Regions from separate parts of the Paenibacillus sp. FSL H8-0283 genome, predicted to be linked through region 1. Evidence: predicted binding sites of a transcription regulator. Region 1 holds the regulator's gene; each other region holds the start of a gene.
The links. Region 1 encodes LexA, which represses DNA repair genes until DNA is damaged. Its sites were predicted from a motif close to CGAACATATGTTCG; they were not measured.

Region 2: the regulator LexA is predicted to act here: its motif matches at 2,505-2,518, upstream of addB (helicase-exonuclease AddAB subunit AddB).
Region 3: the regulator LexA is predicted to act here: its motif matches at 2,193-2,206, upstream of recA (recombinase RecA).

Annotation. Positions count from the first base shown of each region.
Region 1 covers NZ_CP150295.1:4,030,029-4,034,321, forward strand. The annotation lists gene MHI52_RS18005 (HAD family hydrolase) at 1-174, opposite strand, end outside; gene MHI52_RS18010 (hypothetical protein) at 203-712, opposite strand; gene MHI52_RS18015 (DUF896 domain-containing protein) at 838-1,047, opposite strand; gene MHI52_RS18020 (LysM peptidoglycan-binding domain-containing protein) at 1,143-1,520, opposite strand; gene lexA (transcriptional repressor LexA) at 1,818-2,444, shown strand; gene MHI52_RS18030 (aldehyde dehydrogenase) at 2,549-3,850, opposite strand.
Region 2 covers NZ_CP150295.1:4,901,875-4,906,167, forward strand. The annotation lists gene addB (helicase-exonuclease AddAB subunit AddB) at 1-2,440, opposite strand, end outside; gene MHI52_RS21775 (class I SAM-dependent rRNA methyltransferase) at 2,640-4,016, opposite strand.
Region 3 covers NZ_CP150295.1:2,613,018-2,617,310, reverse strand. The annotation lists gene MHI52_RS11890 (regulatory protein RecX) at 39-776, opposite strand; gene recA (recombinase RecA) at 1,059-2,123, opposite strand; gene MHI52_RS11880 (competence/damage-inducible protein A) at 2,367-3,623, opposite strand; gene pgsA (CDP-diacylglycerol--glycerol-3-phosphate 3-phosphatidyltransferase) at 3,731-4,293, opposite strand, start outside.

The DNA of each region.
Region 1 (4,293 bases):
ATATGATTCATACAGCCCACGTGCCTCATTACGAACAGCTTCTTCAAGTTCTTCTGGTTTGACCCCAGTCTCTTGCGCTGCGATTAGACAAGTCTCATGAAAAGCTTCTCGAACACTACGCTCATCCCATAATAAAGTATCATCTAGGTCGAACAAAATCGCTTTTAACGCCATTCCGATCATCTACCCCTTTATGCAATAATTACTTTTCGACGGTTTCCACGGTGATCTGGTGTGCTTTCGCAAATTTCAGCAAACGTTCTGCAATCGCATCTGTATCGTAACGGTTCAATAACTTGGTAAACACCCATCTTTTCCCGCGACTGTTATGTTCGATAACAACTGTACCTGGTTCAATTCTGAATTTGACGATATCGTCAACCCCAATTGAACGTTCACGATTACCCTTCGTCGTTATAATCCGATTACTGCTAATCTTGATGTATGGACGGCGAAGCATGAAGATGACTGCCAAAAATACGTAAAGCAACATGGTCACCCAGTCCCAAGTTGTCATTGGAGCTTGCACAAGGAATGTGCTCATAAACAGATACAAAAAGGCGAGACCGATCAAAAATATTGGGAACAACAAGCTGCGTCCCTTAAAGACTTCTTCACCTGGTGTACCCGTGATTGGTTGACCACTTTTTTTGCGTTGCTGATTTAACTGCTTGGAATTTTTCTTAACCGTTCTCTCGAACGAACGCGACATGAGAATCCCCCTTATGTGTCTTTGTATCGGCTTACATAATTGCAAACCAACATTTCCCCCTATAAATTGCACACTCAAAATAACAGGAAGAAACCTAAATATCATAATGATATCATTAGGTTTCGTTAGTGTTTGAGTTTGCCTTGGTGGCCTTTGTCATTCTCATCATCAACAATCTCAATGGTATCCAGTTGTTGTCTGAAATTGCTGCGAATATTACTCAAATAAATCTCTCTTAGCTCGGCACGTTCAGCAAGTTCTTCCTCCGACAATCCAGTGGACTTTTGCTTACGAGCCAATTCGTTAATGCGTGCTACCAGACTATCTATATCCAAGCTTGTCCCCTCCAAAAATACAAAGTCATATTAACTTTGCCATTATAAAGGCTGCTTGTCAAGCTGACACGCGCTAACACTTATTGATGTGCATTTTATTCTGCAAATTGCGGTAGAGCTAGTACTTGTCCCACTTGGATGGAAGTTGTATGAAGTTGATTCACTTTCTTAATTGCTTCTATATAAACACGTGTATCCATATTCGTCGGTTTATGTTCCAAAGAAATACTCCATAATGTTTCCCCTTGTGAAACAGCTATCTTTCCTCCAGGCAGAACATCATTCTCATTGCCGGCAAATACAGTTAAAACAGTGCTACATCCAATAAATATAATCAAAGAGGTAATGGCTACCTTTAACATCCATGAAGAAATCTTGAAACGCGCTAAAACCTTCTTGTATTTCCCTATGTTAGACTTCACCAGTTCCGAATTCATTGGTTCATAAATGCTTTGATAAGTAGAATATCTCATTAAATACCCGCCTCCAAACGTTTGTTCCTATCTGTTGAAATCAATATAACACGAACACTTGTTTTGTTCAATAGATTTTTAGAACAATTGTTCGCTTCTTTTTTAGAAGGAGCAATATCTTATTTCAAGTACATTTGCAAAGCATTTGCAATATTATGCTCTGACTTTTGAACAATTTCTGTTCTATAAGTTAAAAAACACTGATTTAATGCTATTTTATTTAGAACTTATGTTTGTACGAACGGAGGTTCTATGTTATAATTTTCCCAAACGTTACTAAAATGGGGTTGATACGGTATGTCGAAGATATCCAGCAGGCAGCAGGCTATTCTGGAGTTTATACGAAATGAAGTCCGGTTGAAGGGGTATCCTCCTTCCGTACGGGAAATTGGTGAAGCGGTTGGACTGGCTTCCAGCTCAACAGTACATGGACATTTGGATCGTTTGGAGAAAAAAGGTTTGATCCGACGCGACCCTACCAAGCCAAGAGCCATTGAGCTTTTGAGCCAGGAAGAATCTGAGCATTCTCATCAATTTGCTCATAGCGTTGCACGTATTCCTGTTGTTGGTAAGGTTACAGCCGGGGTTCCAATCACTGCAACCGAGAACATTGAAGACTACTTCCCTCTTCCTACACATTATGTAGGCGAACAGAAAGTGTTTATGCTTTCAGTAGTGGGAGATAGTATGGTGGAAGCTGGAATCGTTAATGGAGATTACGTTATTGTCCGTCAACAGCAAACTGCTGATAACGGTGATATCGTCGTTGCAATGACTGAAGACGATGAAGCTACAGTGAAAACGTTCTATAAAGAGAAAGATCATATTCGCCTTCAACCGGAGAATGCGACCTTCGAACCTTTACGTTTGAAACATGTTAGTATTCTGGGTAAAGTCATTGGCCTTTTCCGAGATATTCATTAATATTTAACTTGAGTAACAAAACTAGATGTAATGAAATACGAAAGAGGTTGTCCTGATCAACAGGACAACCTCTTTTTTCTTGTTTATGTTATTTTAGCGGCTAATTATTCACTGCGTTTCAGAACACTCTTGTGATGCGAGAACACATCAAAGCTCTGTTGTCCGTGATATGAGCCCATACCGCTCTCTCCTACACCACCAAACGGGAGATAGTGTGAAGTCATATGAGAAAGTGTGTCATTAATACATCCCCCACCGAAGGATACTTGATTCAGAACCTGATCCTGCAGCTGCTCATCCTGTGTGAAGAGATATAGCGCCAATGGTTTTGGCCGGCGAACAATCTCATCTAGCATAGGATTCAGGTCACTGTACGTAAATACAGGAAGAATCGGACCGAAGATCTCTTCTTGCATGACAGCTGATTCCCAGTTCACATCTCCAAGTACAGTCGGCTCAATGAGCAACTGCTCTCGTACAGAACGTCCACCAATCAGCGTTTTTCCATTTGTTAGGAATTTCGACAACCGATCAAAGTTACGCGAGTTAACAATATGCGGGAAATCAGCGTTCTGTAACACATCGTCCCCAAATTTATCTTTGATCTCTGCGCCAATCAGATTGATCAATTCGTCATGAACTTGTTCATGTACAAGCAAATAATCCGGAGCAACGCAAGTTTGGCCTGCATTCAGGAACTTACCACGAACAATACGCTGGACCACCAGCTTCAGTTCTGCATCGTTATGGACAATAGCAGGACTTTTGCCCCCTAGCTCCAGGGTTACAGGAGTCAAATGCTCCGCAGCTGCCTTCATAACAATGCGACCAACACCTGTGCTTCCTGTGAAGAAAATATAATCAAACTTCTCTTTCAACAATGCTGTACTGGCTTCAACTTCCCCTTCCATAACGGCGATATACTCCTGAGGGAAGATCTCCTGAATCAGATCATATGTCAAACGAGATACCGCTGGTGTTAATTCAGAAGGCTTGATAACTGCACAGTTACCGGCTGCAATTGCTCCAATCAGTGGACCAAAGGCCAGTTGGAAAGGATAGTTCCAAGGTGCAATAATAAGAGCCACTCCGTATGGTTCAGGGTAAATGGTGCTCACCCCATCCGGCATAGCCGGATTAGTTGGGACTTGTTTTGGTGCAGCCCATTCCTGCAGATGTTCTAATGCAAAATCCAGTTCACCCAGAACAATGCGAATCTCGGAACCGTAAGCTTCCGCCTCAGATTTGTTCAGATCTGCCCGAAGTGCATCTTGAATCCGTTGCTGATACTTTTCAATTCCCTTTCTAAGCTGTTGAAGTGCATTAATCCGATACTCGATATTTTTAGTTTGTCCTGTATAAAAAAATGTACGTTGTTCTATCACAAGTTGTTTTGCCTGATCCATATTAACATCTCCAATTAATTATTTAAAATTAAATTGTTCAAAATTTAATTAAAGTATACCTCTTCTATATGAAACTTTCAACATACAAATGAAACATCCATTTGTATGTATTTGAACGTTGGTTGGATTTTTTATAGAGTGAAAGCTAGTACTTGCTACTATGTAATGGCTATTAGAATTTCTAAGGAAGCTTAATTTAGATTTTTTGCTTCCGACAGTTGGATGCACTGTAAGAAAGAATTCTAATTTCAGTTTCTCTTTAATGGGTTACTAGATAAATGACAATGGTTTTTGCGCTGTTACTAACATGAATTGATACATTTCTTCAAAATAGAAATGTTTAGTTACCACATATAAAAAACTCCCCTTTCATTAATGAAAAGAGAGCTTTACGATTATCTATCTGTGAACGAATGCATCATGTTAAAAGTAAGCCATGCTTA
Region 2 (4,293 bases), 870 kb from region 1:
GCAGCCCATGCGAAGCAAAATGGGAGAACGGACAAGCGACGAACCGCTCCATTCGCGAGACACTCGTCCTCACCTCTGTACCATACAGTCTGCGACTGGTAACTGTACGTAGTGGTAATGCCCGATTACGATAAAAGATTGATCCCATCAACCGTTCCAGCTGAGGTCTGCTTGTCTCTCGAGATACATGCCAATTGTAGACCACCCACCACATTTCAGGGATGTCTTCTCCGCGGCGCCATTTGCGCAATTGTCCAATGAGCGTTGACAGACTCTGACCCGGATGGGTGACATAGGACCAATGCGCTTCTTCCGAGTTCGCAACCGGTGGTTGAGCGAGCAATGGCTGTTCTTGTAGACCAAACATCTTCCGTACATGGCGGACAATCTCGGAAGGAAGCAGTGCTTTCCCCTCATCATCAGCAACCGGGTAACTCAGCCACAACTGGCTACTTGCCGCTGTAATTGCCGTATAGATCAGAAAACGTTCATCCAGCATCTGCCTTGTTGCACCTGGTCCAAGCGCCATGCCTCTTTCCGTCAGTAACGCTCTCTCCAGTTCCGTTAATACGCCATCATCCTGAGGTACGGCGGGTAATTCACCATCAACGGCGCCAAGGATAAATACGTATTTGATGTCCTGAAGGCGTGTACGGTCCATAGAACCCATCAAAACCTGATCAAGTGCTGGTGGTACCAGACCCAGCTTCAGTTCCGTCAATCCGGTCTCAATCATCCCGGCAAACAGCGTGATATCCAGCCGTTCATTCCCCATCATATCGACCATCTGATCCAATAAATCTAGCACAGCTCCCCACATCTGCCGATGTTCTCTCGACCGTTCGGGGTCACCTTGTGCCTTAGCTTCAGCAGACATGTTCTCCAGCTTCCATGCGATCTCAGCATCTTCCAGCAGTCTGTATAGTGCCTCGCACTGGGCTTTGGCTGTCTTTGCCTTTTTCATTCGTTTCTCAAAAGCACCCAAGGAATCTGTAATGACCGTTCGACAGCTCTCCATTAAAGAAAGCATCTGGTCCCGTCCTCGACTACGGCCATCCTGACCGTTATCTTCCAGTGATAAGCTAGGTACATACTTCCACGGTTTGCCGTCAGTCCAGCGATACCCGTGAATACCACAAGCCAGTACATAATTCTCAAGCTGGTCCATATCTTCACGAGTGATGGAACCATCACGCGGAAGCAGCAGATCCGTTTTGACACAGCGAAATACATCCTCGTAACGCCAATGTCGACGAACAATGTCGAGTGCAGAACGGATAAACTCGGATAATGGATGATGAAGTTCATTTCTTCTGCGGTCCAGAAAGACGGGTACGTCATAATCCCTGAATAGAGGTTCAGCTATATCAGCGTAGGTATCCAACTGACGAACAAGTACCGCCATATCCCGATAACGCGCACCTTCGTTTTGTGCCAGGCGCCGCATCTCACGCAGTGCTCCCTCCATCTCAGCTCGTCGGTTCTCCGCTGCAACCAGTCGGATTCCGGAATCAAGGCCTTCACTTTTCCAACGAATTCGCCGGTCGAAACCAGCCTCCAGATGAGCAAGTCCCGGGCGATCCTTGTATCTCGGTGGAATCTCCGAATCTAGCACGGTTATATCGCTCGTTACACCCAGTTCGTCAGCCATTCCTTTCAGGCGCGCATAGGCACTTGCCGTGGGATAAAACAGTTCCAGTTCTCCAGGCAGTGCGCCGTGATCATAAGGACGATCCAATGTCAGGGCAATCGTCACGGAAGAGGACTGCAACATCAGCCTACCGATCACACTCATCTCCTGTGGTGTGAATCCCTGAAAACCATCAATCCAGATCTGGGCATCCTGCAGCAATGCACTTTCCGACAAACGATCTGTCAGCTCGGTCAACGTGTCTTCATCATCAATATATAAATTGGTCAGTTCCTGTTCATAGTCACGATATATCAGATTCAAGTCATGCAACTTGTCCTCCAGAATCGGCGAAGTGGATGAGGTATTACTTCCAGACATCCCTTCTTCCAGCAATGATGGATCAACTTCATAACGTTTAAATTCACTATATAAATCATTTAATTCACCTATAAAACCCAGCTGGCTGCCGGATGCACCAAACAGCTTTAATTCTTCCTTACGGCGCTGGATTACTTTATAGAGCAGCATCTTTTTGCCTTCGGCTCCGATTGGAATACGAGCAGAACCACCTGCTTCCTGCATTACACGATAGGCTAAACGGCGAAAGCCGAGCACTTCAGCACGCATGGTACCTTTAATTGCTCCAGAAGACACCAATGCCTGCTCTGTTCGAAAAGAACTCTGTTCGGGAACGAGCAAAATCAAAGGTGTGCCTTGCGGTTCTTGTTGAAGCAGGGATGTAATTTCCCGGGTAATCAGCGAGCTTTTGCCGCTGCCTGCCCGGCCAATAACAAAACGAACGGACATGTCTAATCCTCCAAACCACACGTACAAGATTTTAATTCCCAGTATAACATATCTGACTTGGTTCGGAACATACGTTTGCCACTATTCGGTAAAACCGGAGATCATCTCCGTTAACACAGCAAAACAGCAAAAAGCCCGCAGCTATCACACTGTGGACTTTTGACTTGATCTATACTTGATTGGAACGGAAATCAGACAATTAATTCTTTTTACTGCGCACTTCGAAAATAGCAAATTTCAGGTAATGTCCTTCATCCACGCCCAAAATTTGCGGGTGGTCCTTACCGGCTGCCTTCCAGTCGATCAAACGAAGCACTTTGCCTGCATCTTCTGCTGCATCAGCAATCGTATCTAGGAATAAGTCTGGACGCATATGATACGAACAGCTGGCTGTTACCAAATATCCACCCTCATTGACCAGTTTCATTCCTTGCAGATTGATATCTTTATAACCGCGACATGCACCTTTAACTGCTGATTTCGTTTTGGCAAATGCAGGAGGATCAAGGATGACCACATCAAATGTTTTACCGCCAGCTGCAAGCGCTTTGGATGTATCCACTTTCTGTTCGCCTGCACGTGCACGTGAGGTACGTTCATCCAGCCCTTTCACTTGTTCACGCAAGTACTGGAATGCATCAGCAACTACGAACTCGACCCGGTCAGTGAAACCGTTCAGCTCCACATTTGTTCGTGCACTCTCAATGGCATGCTCCGAAATATCAAGACAAGTCACTTTTTTGGCTCCATACTTGCAAGCATTCAACGTAAAGCTTCCCGTGTGTGAGAAACACTCAAGTACAGTGGCACCATCCCAATATGGGAATGTAACTACTTTACCGCTTTTATTCACAGGCAAAAGCTGCTCTATGCCATCCTGCTCGGTCGTTTGAAGTATGATTCCACTCTTGTAGCCCCAACCCTTCATAAGCGGTTCGATGGCTGCACGATTCTCGCGTTGGTCGAAGAAGTAACCTGTCTTCTGCCCTTCCACGATATCCACTTTAATGAGTAGCCCATTCTCTGTAACAGTGACATGCCGTGGGCACTCTCCATACAGCGGACCTTTGGTCTGTTCCAAACCTTCCAGTTCACGAATCGAGACATCACTGCGCTCATATATGCCTTCCGGCTGCATTACTTCAATGAGTGCCTGTACGATGGCTTCACGGCAACGATCCATGCCAAGTGTAAGCAACTGTACAACGAGGATGCTGCCGAATCGATCAACGATTAATCCTGGCAGAAAATCAGCTTCGCCGTAAACGAGACGATATGCCTCTCCATCCTGGATAAAACGTTCCCGGTGACGCAAGCAATCGCGGAAACGCGCTGCAAAAAACGCGGTGTCCATCTGTTCGGACTCCAGAGGTTGATACGCTACAACCCTTACAGTGATCTGAGATGCAGGATTGTAATAACCTGTCGCCAGATAGCGACCTTGATGATTCAATACATTGACCAGATCTCCCGGTTCCGGGTTTCCGTCAACAGAGGCAATTTCATTGTTAAATATCCATGGATGTGCATGTTCAAGCCGCTTTTTGCGACTGCGTTCGAGTGTAACTGATGGCAAGGTAGATCCACTTCCTTTAATTTAATAGTTCAAAAGATAGGTTTGGTGCGGCGCGTAGGTGGCGTTTCGGTTACGAATCGATCTTCCGATCGCTGTTGTCTCCAGATTTTTTTGATTCCCTTTTTTAAAGGGAAAATCCGGAGACAAAGGCGCACGCTTCGCTTCTTCAGATTCGATTTCGTCCCCTCCACTACGTTTGCACGAATCACCGTATCTTTCGAATTGGGGTGCAGCAGTTAAGTGACGTTCCGGTTACGAATCGATCTTCTGATCGCTG
Region 3 (4,293 bases), 1.4 Mb from region 1:
AAATTGTCAAGAGAATGCAGTATAGAGACTCTAGTCTGCTAATCCCATAACAACGCTTCGTCATCTTCAGGGTCCCCAGCCTCATCTTCTTCAATTAAACAATTCACGACCCGGCGCACCATATCCATTGAAAAACCACGTCTCATTAGGAAGGGAAGCGTTTTATTTTTCTTCTCTTTGACGTCCCCTTTGACCTGATTCCATTTTTTGCGTCCGGCACTCAAGGCAGTCTCAAATTCCGCATCTGTACTGATCCCTTCTAGTGCCTCAACAATGAGATCATTGGCAATGCCCTTTTGACGCAGCTCTTGCCTTATCCACAGTTTTCCCTTCCGCTTGCCCTCCATACGCTGTCTTGTCCATTCCTTCGCAAATAGATCGTCATCCACCAGGTTCTCCCGCTCAAGCCGATCCAGCGCCTCTTCAATCAAAGGTGCAGCAAACTCCTTCTGACGAAGTTTCTGACTTAATTCATGGCGCGTACGTGGCTTATGCTCCAAAAAACGCAGAGACTGTGCATACGTCCGCTGTCGCTCATCAGCTAGAATGATATCTTCCAGATCCTTCTTCATAAACGTATTACCTTGAGTCATCCTGTATTTAATCATCACATCTTCAAGAACCGTAATGGAGTGGATGCCAAAAGTGATTCGATAACGAGCTTGCCTGCTCTTCGTTCGTTCTACACGTGTAATAATAAGTTCTTCGTTGTCCGGAAATTGGGATAGGCCATCCTGTTCTGCTTCTTCATATAAATCCTCGTCATGTTGATCCATTCTGGTCTCCCCTTTCATAACATTTTCATTCTGACTACGCCAAGCACATCTTCACATAACACAAAGAACACCAATAATACAAAAGACCGGGAACTCTGCCCGGCCTTTACTCCATAGTTAGCGTGCTAACAGCCCCTGTCCATTGGGACAGGGGCTGTTAGACAGCACGAGTACTCCCACTACAATCCATTATCCAGATTGATCCAAGCTCAATCAGATAAGTTTACGGAGTCCAGTGGGGAACACCCTCAGGGTCCTCCCTACAAGGGAGGTTTTGAGAGATTACTCGTTGATTTCAAACAATTCTTGTTCTTCTGCTGCTTCTTTTTGTTGCTCTTCACTCGTTGGCGCAGGAACTGCAGTAACCAAGTTACTGGCTACACGAATTTTTTGTTCAATGATGTCAGCAATATCTTTATGCTCTTTCATGAACTGCTTTGCGTTCTCACGACCTTGTCCTAAACGCTCGCCTTCGTAGGAGTACCAAGCACCACTTTTATTAACGATGTCCAGCTCTGTACCAATGTCAATGATACTGCCTTCTCTCGAAATACCCTCGCCATACATGATATCCACTTCCGCTTGTTTAAACGGAGGTGCCACTTTGTTTTTCACAACTTTAATACGAGTACGGTTACCAATCATGTCATTGCCTGATTTGATACTCTCAATACGACGCACATCCAGACGTACTGTGGAATAAAACTTCAGAGCACGACCACCAGGTGTTGTTTCCGGGTTACCAAACATAACGCCGACTTTCTCACGAAGCTGGTTAATGAAGATTGCGATTGTTTTGGATTTGCTGATTGCACCAGACAGTTTACGCAGCGCCTGAGACATCAAACGCGCTTGCAAACCAACGTGTGAATCGCCCATTTCGCCTTCAATCTCTGCTTTTGGAACCAATGCGGCTACAGAGTCAATAACGACGATATCTACTGCACCACTGCGTACAAGAGCTTCTGCAATTTCCAACCCTTGCTCACCCGTATCTGGCTGAGACAGAAGCAATTCATCAATATTAACACCAAGTTTGCTTGCGTACTGTGGGTCAAGAGCATGCTCGGCATCGATAAATGCAGCTTGTCCACCCGCTCTTTGTACTTCAGCGATAGCATGCAATGCTACGGTTGTTTTACCAGAGGATTCAGGTCCATATATTTCAACAATACGGCCTTTAGGCAAGCCGCCTGTTCCTAATGCAATATCCAAAGCCAAGGAACCACTGGGAATAATTTCCACATTCATATGAGTGGACTCACCCAGTTTCATGATGGATCCTTTACCAAATTGCTTCTCTATTTGACGGAGCGCCATATCAAGCGCGGCACGACGGTCTGACAATAAGCTCACACCCTTTACTGTTTATAAGATAATGATACCTTGTTTTAACACGTTTGCCAAGCTTTTTTTCGAACATACATTCGTTTTTTTTGTAAAGGCCGAGGCGCCTCTTCCTCAAGGAAACTTTCCATTAAACAGAAAAAAGAACCGTAAACAAGGCTGTAAAGCCTAATTCTACGGTTCTTCCGTCTTCCTTAATTATACTTGCTTGGAACTGTAAATGCAATCGAAGCTATTAACTAATCAATCCATCGCCACAAGTTTTTGCCATAAGCGATAGAGAATTGCTTTGGCTGAACGAATGCGAACAGTCTCGCGATTACCATTAATACGTAGCTCATGGATTTCCGTCTCTTTTCCACGTTCTGCAAGAGCGATGAAGACAAGTCCGGGTGGTTTGCGTTCCGAATATCCCGGTCCAGCTACACCGGTAACAGCCAAGCCAAAATCAGCATCGCCAATCATGCGGATCTGCTCAGCAAGCACTTTTGCAACCTCAGGACTTACCGCCCCAGGTGCATCTTCACCCTCCAGATAATCATGAGGCACATTCAGCAGCTTTTCTTTAATTTCATTGGAGTAACAAACAATACCACCTTTGAGCATTGATGCACTTCCGGGTACAGAGGTCAGACTCTGCATGACAAGCCCTCCTGTACAGCTCTCAGCAGCGCTGAGCGTCAGCCCCATGTCAGACATCATAGTTACAATCGTGTACTCTATAGGCACATCCTCGTTCGCGTAGAGATGTTCTGTCAAACGTTCCCGAATCTGAACCTCCATCGCATCCAGCTTCAGCTTCGCCTCTCCCTCACTCGCAGCCTTTGTGGAGACACGTACCGTAACTTCGCCTTCGCTCGCGTAAGGAGCAATCGTAGGGTCTGTCTGCGCGTCAATCAGATCCAGAAGTCGATCTTCAAGAGCAGATTCACCAATACCTGCGAATTTGAGCATTCGGGAATAGATCGGCATCTCTTCTGTGAGTACATGCTGGAACAGCCAAGGTTTGACTTCCTGTTCAAACATTGGAATCAACTCTTTAGGTGGTCCAGGCATCACAACATAATATTTGTCATTGTCAGAAATCGCATTTCCTGCCGCAAGGCCCGTTTCATTGGCCAGAGGTGTTCCGCCATCAATAACGATCGCCTGACGTCGGTTATTCTCTGTCATATCCACATTACGATCTCTGAAAAAGCTCTCAATTTTGTCCATTGCCATTCGATCTGTATGCAGTTTCCGGTTAAGAACAGCTGCGAGCGCATCCTTGGTCAGATCATCTTGGGTAGGTCCGATGCCACCGGAAAATAAAATAACGTCTGCACGGCTCTGCGCAATGCGAATAGCTTCACTAAGTCGGTTCAGGTTATCCCCAACCACCGTTTGGAAATATACATCGATCCCCATCGCAGCCAATTCACGGGATAGGTATCTGGCATTGGTATTGACGATTTGTCCAAGCAGTAGCTCTGTGCCAACTGCAATGATTTCTGCCTTCATTGAGCATCCTCCTGTACACGTGGTGAGTGATCAAAGGGCAATAGGATAATTTCCTATTGCCCCTGACCCAATGCTTCCTTCATGATTACCCATTTAAGAACAAACCATTATGCTTTTGTTAAATGAAGCAAATTTTTGTTTTTGATAAAGTAATCAACACCCGACCAGATGGTAATAAGCGCTGCTGCCCAAACCGCGATAATATCGACGTGAATACCCGTGTATGAAAACGGGAAATTGTTCAACAGCAACAGCACAATCGCCACAATCTGCACTACAGTCTTCAGCTTGCCCCAAGCACTGGCGGCAACAACCGAACCATCCAGCAATGCAATTTGACGCAAGCCGGTAACTGCAAATTCACGACTAATAATGACAACTGCAATCCAGGAATCCAGCTTGCCCATCTCCACAAGCGAGATCAAAACTGCAGTAACCAGCAACTTGTCTGCGAGTGGATCGAGCAGCTTCCCCAGATTGGTAACCATGTTATTTTTCCGCGCAAGGTATCCGTCAATTCCATCTGTGCTTGCGGCGATGATAAAAATAACAGCAGCAATCAGTTGATTATACGGAAGCGACAAGCTTCCAAGTTGCAACGGCTCTGGATAAAATGGAAAATCCACGAGCAGGAACACCATCAAAAAAGGGATTAAGCAAATTCGTGCAA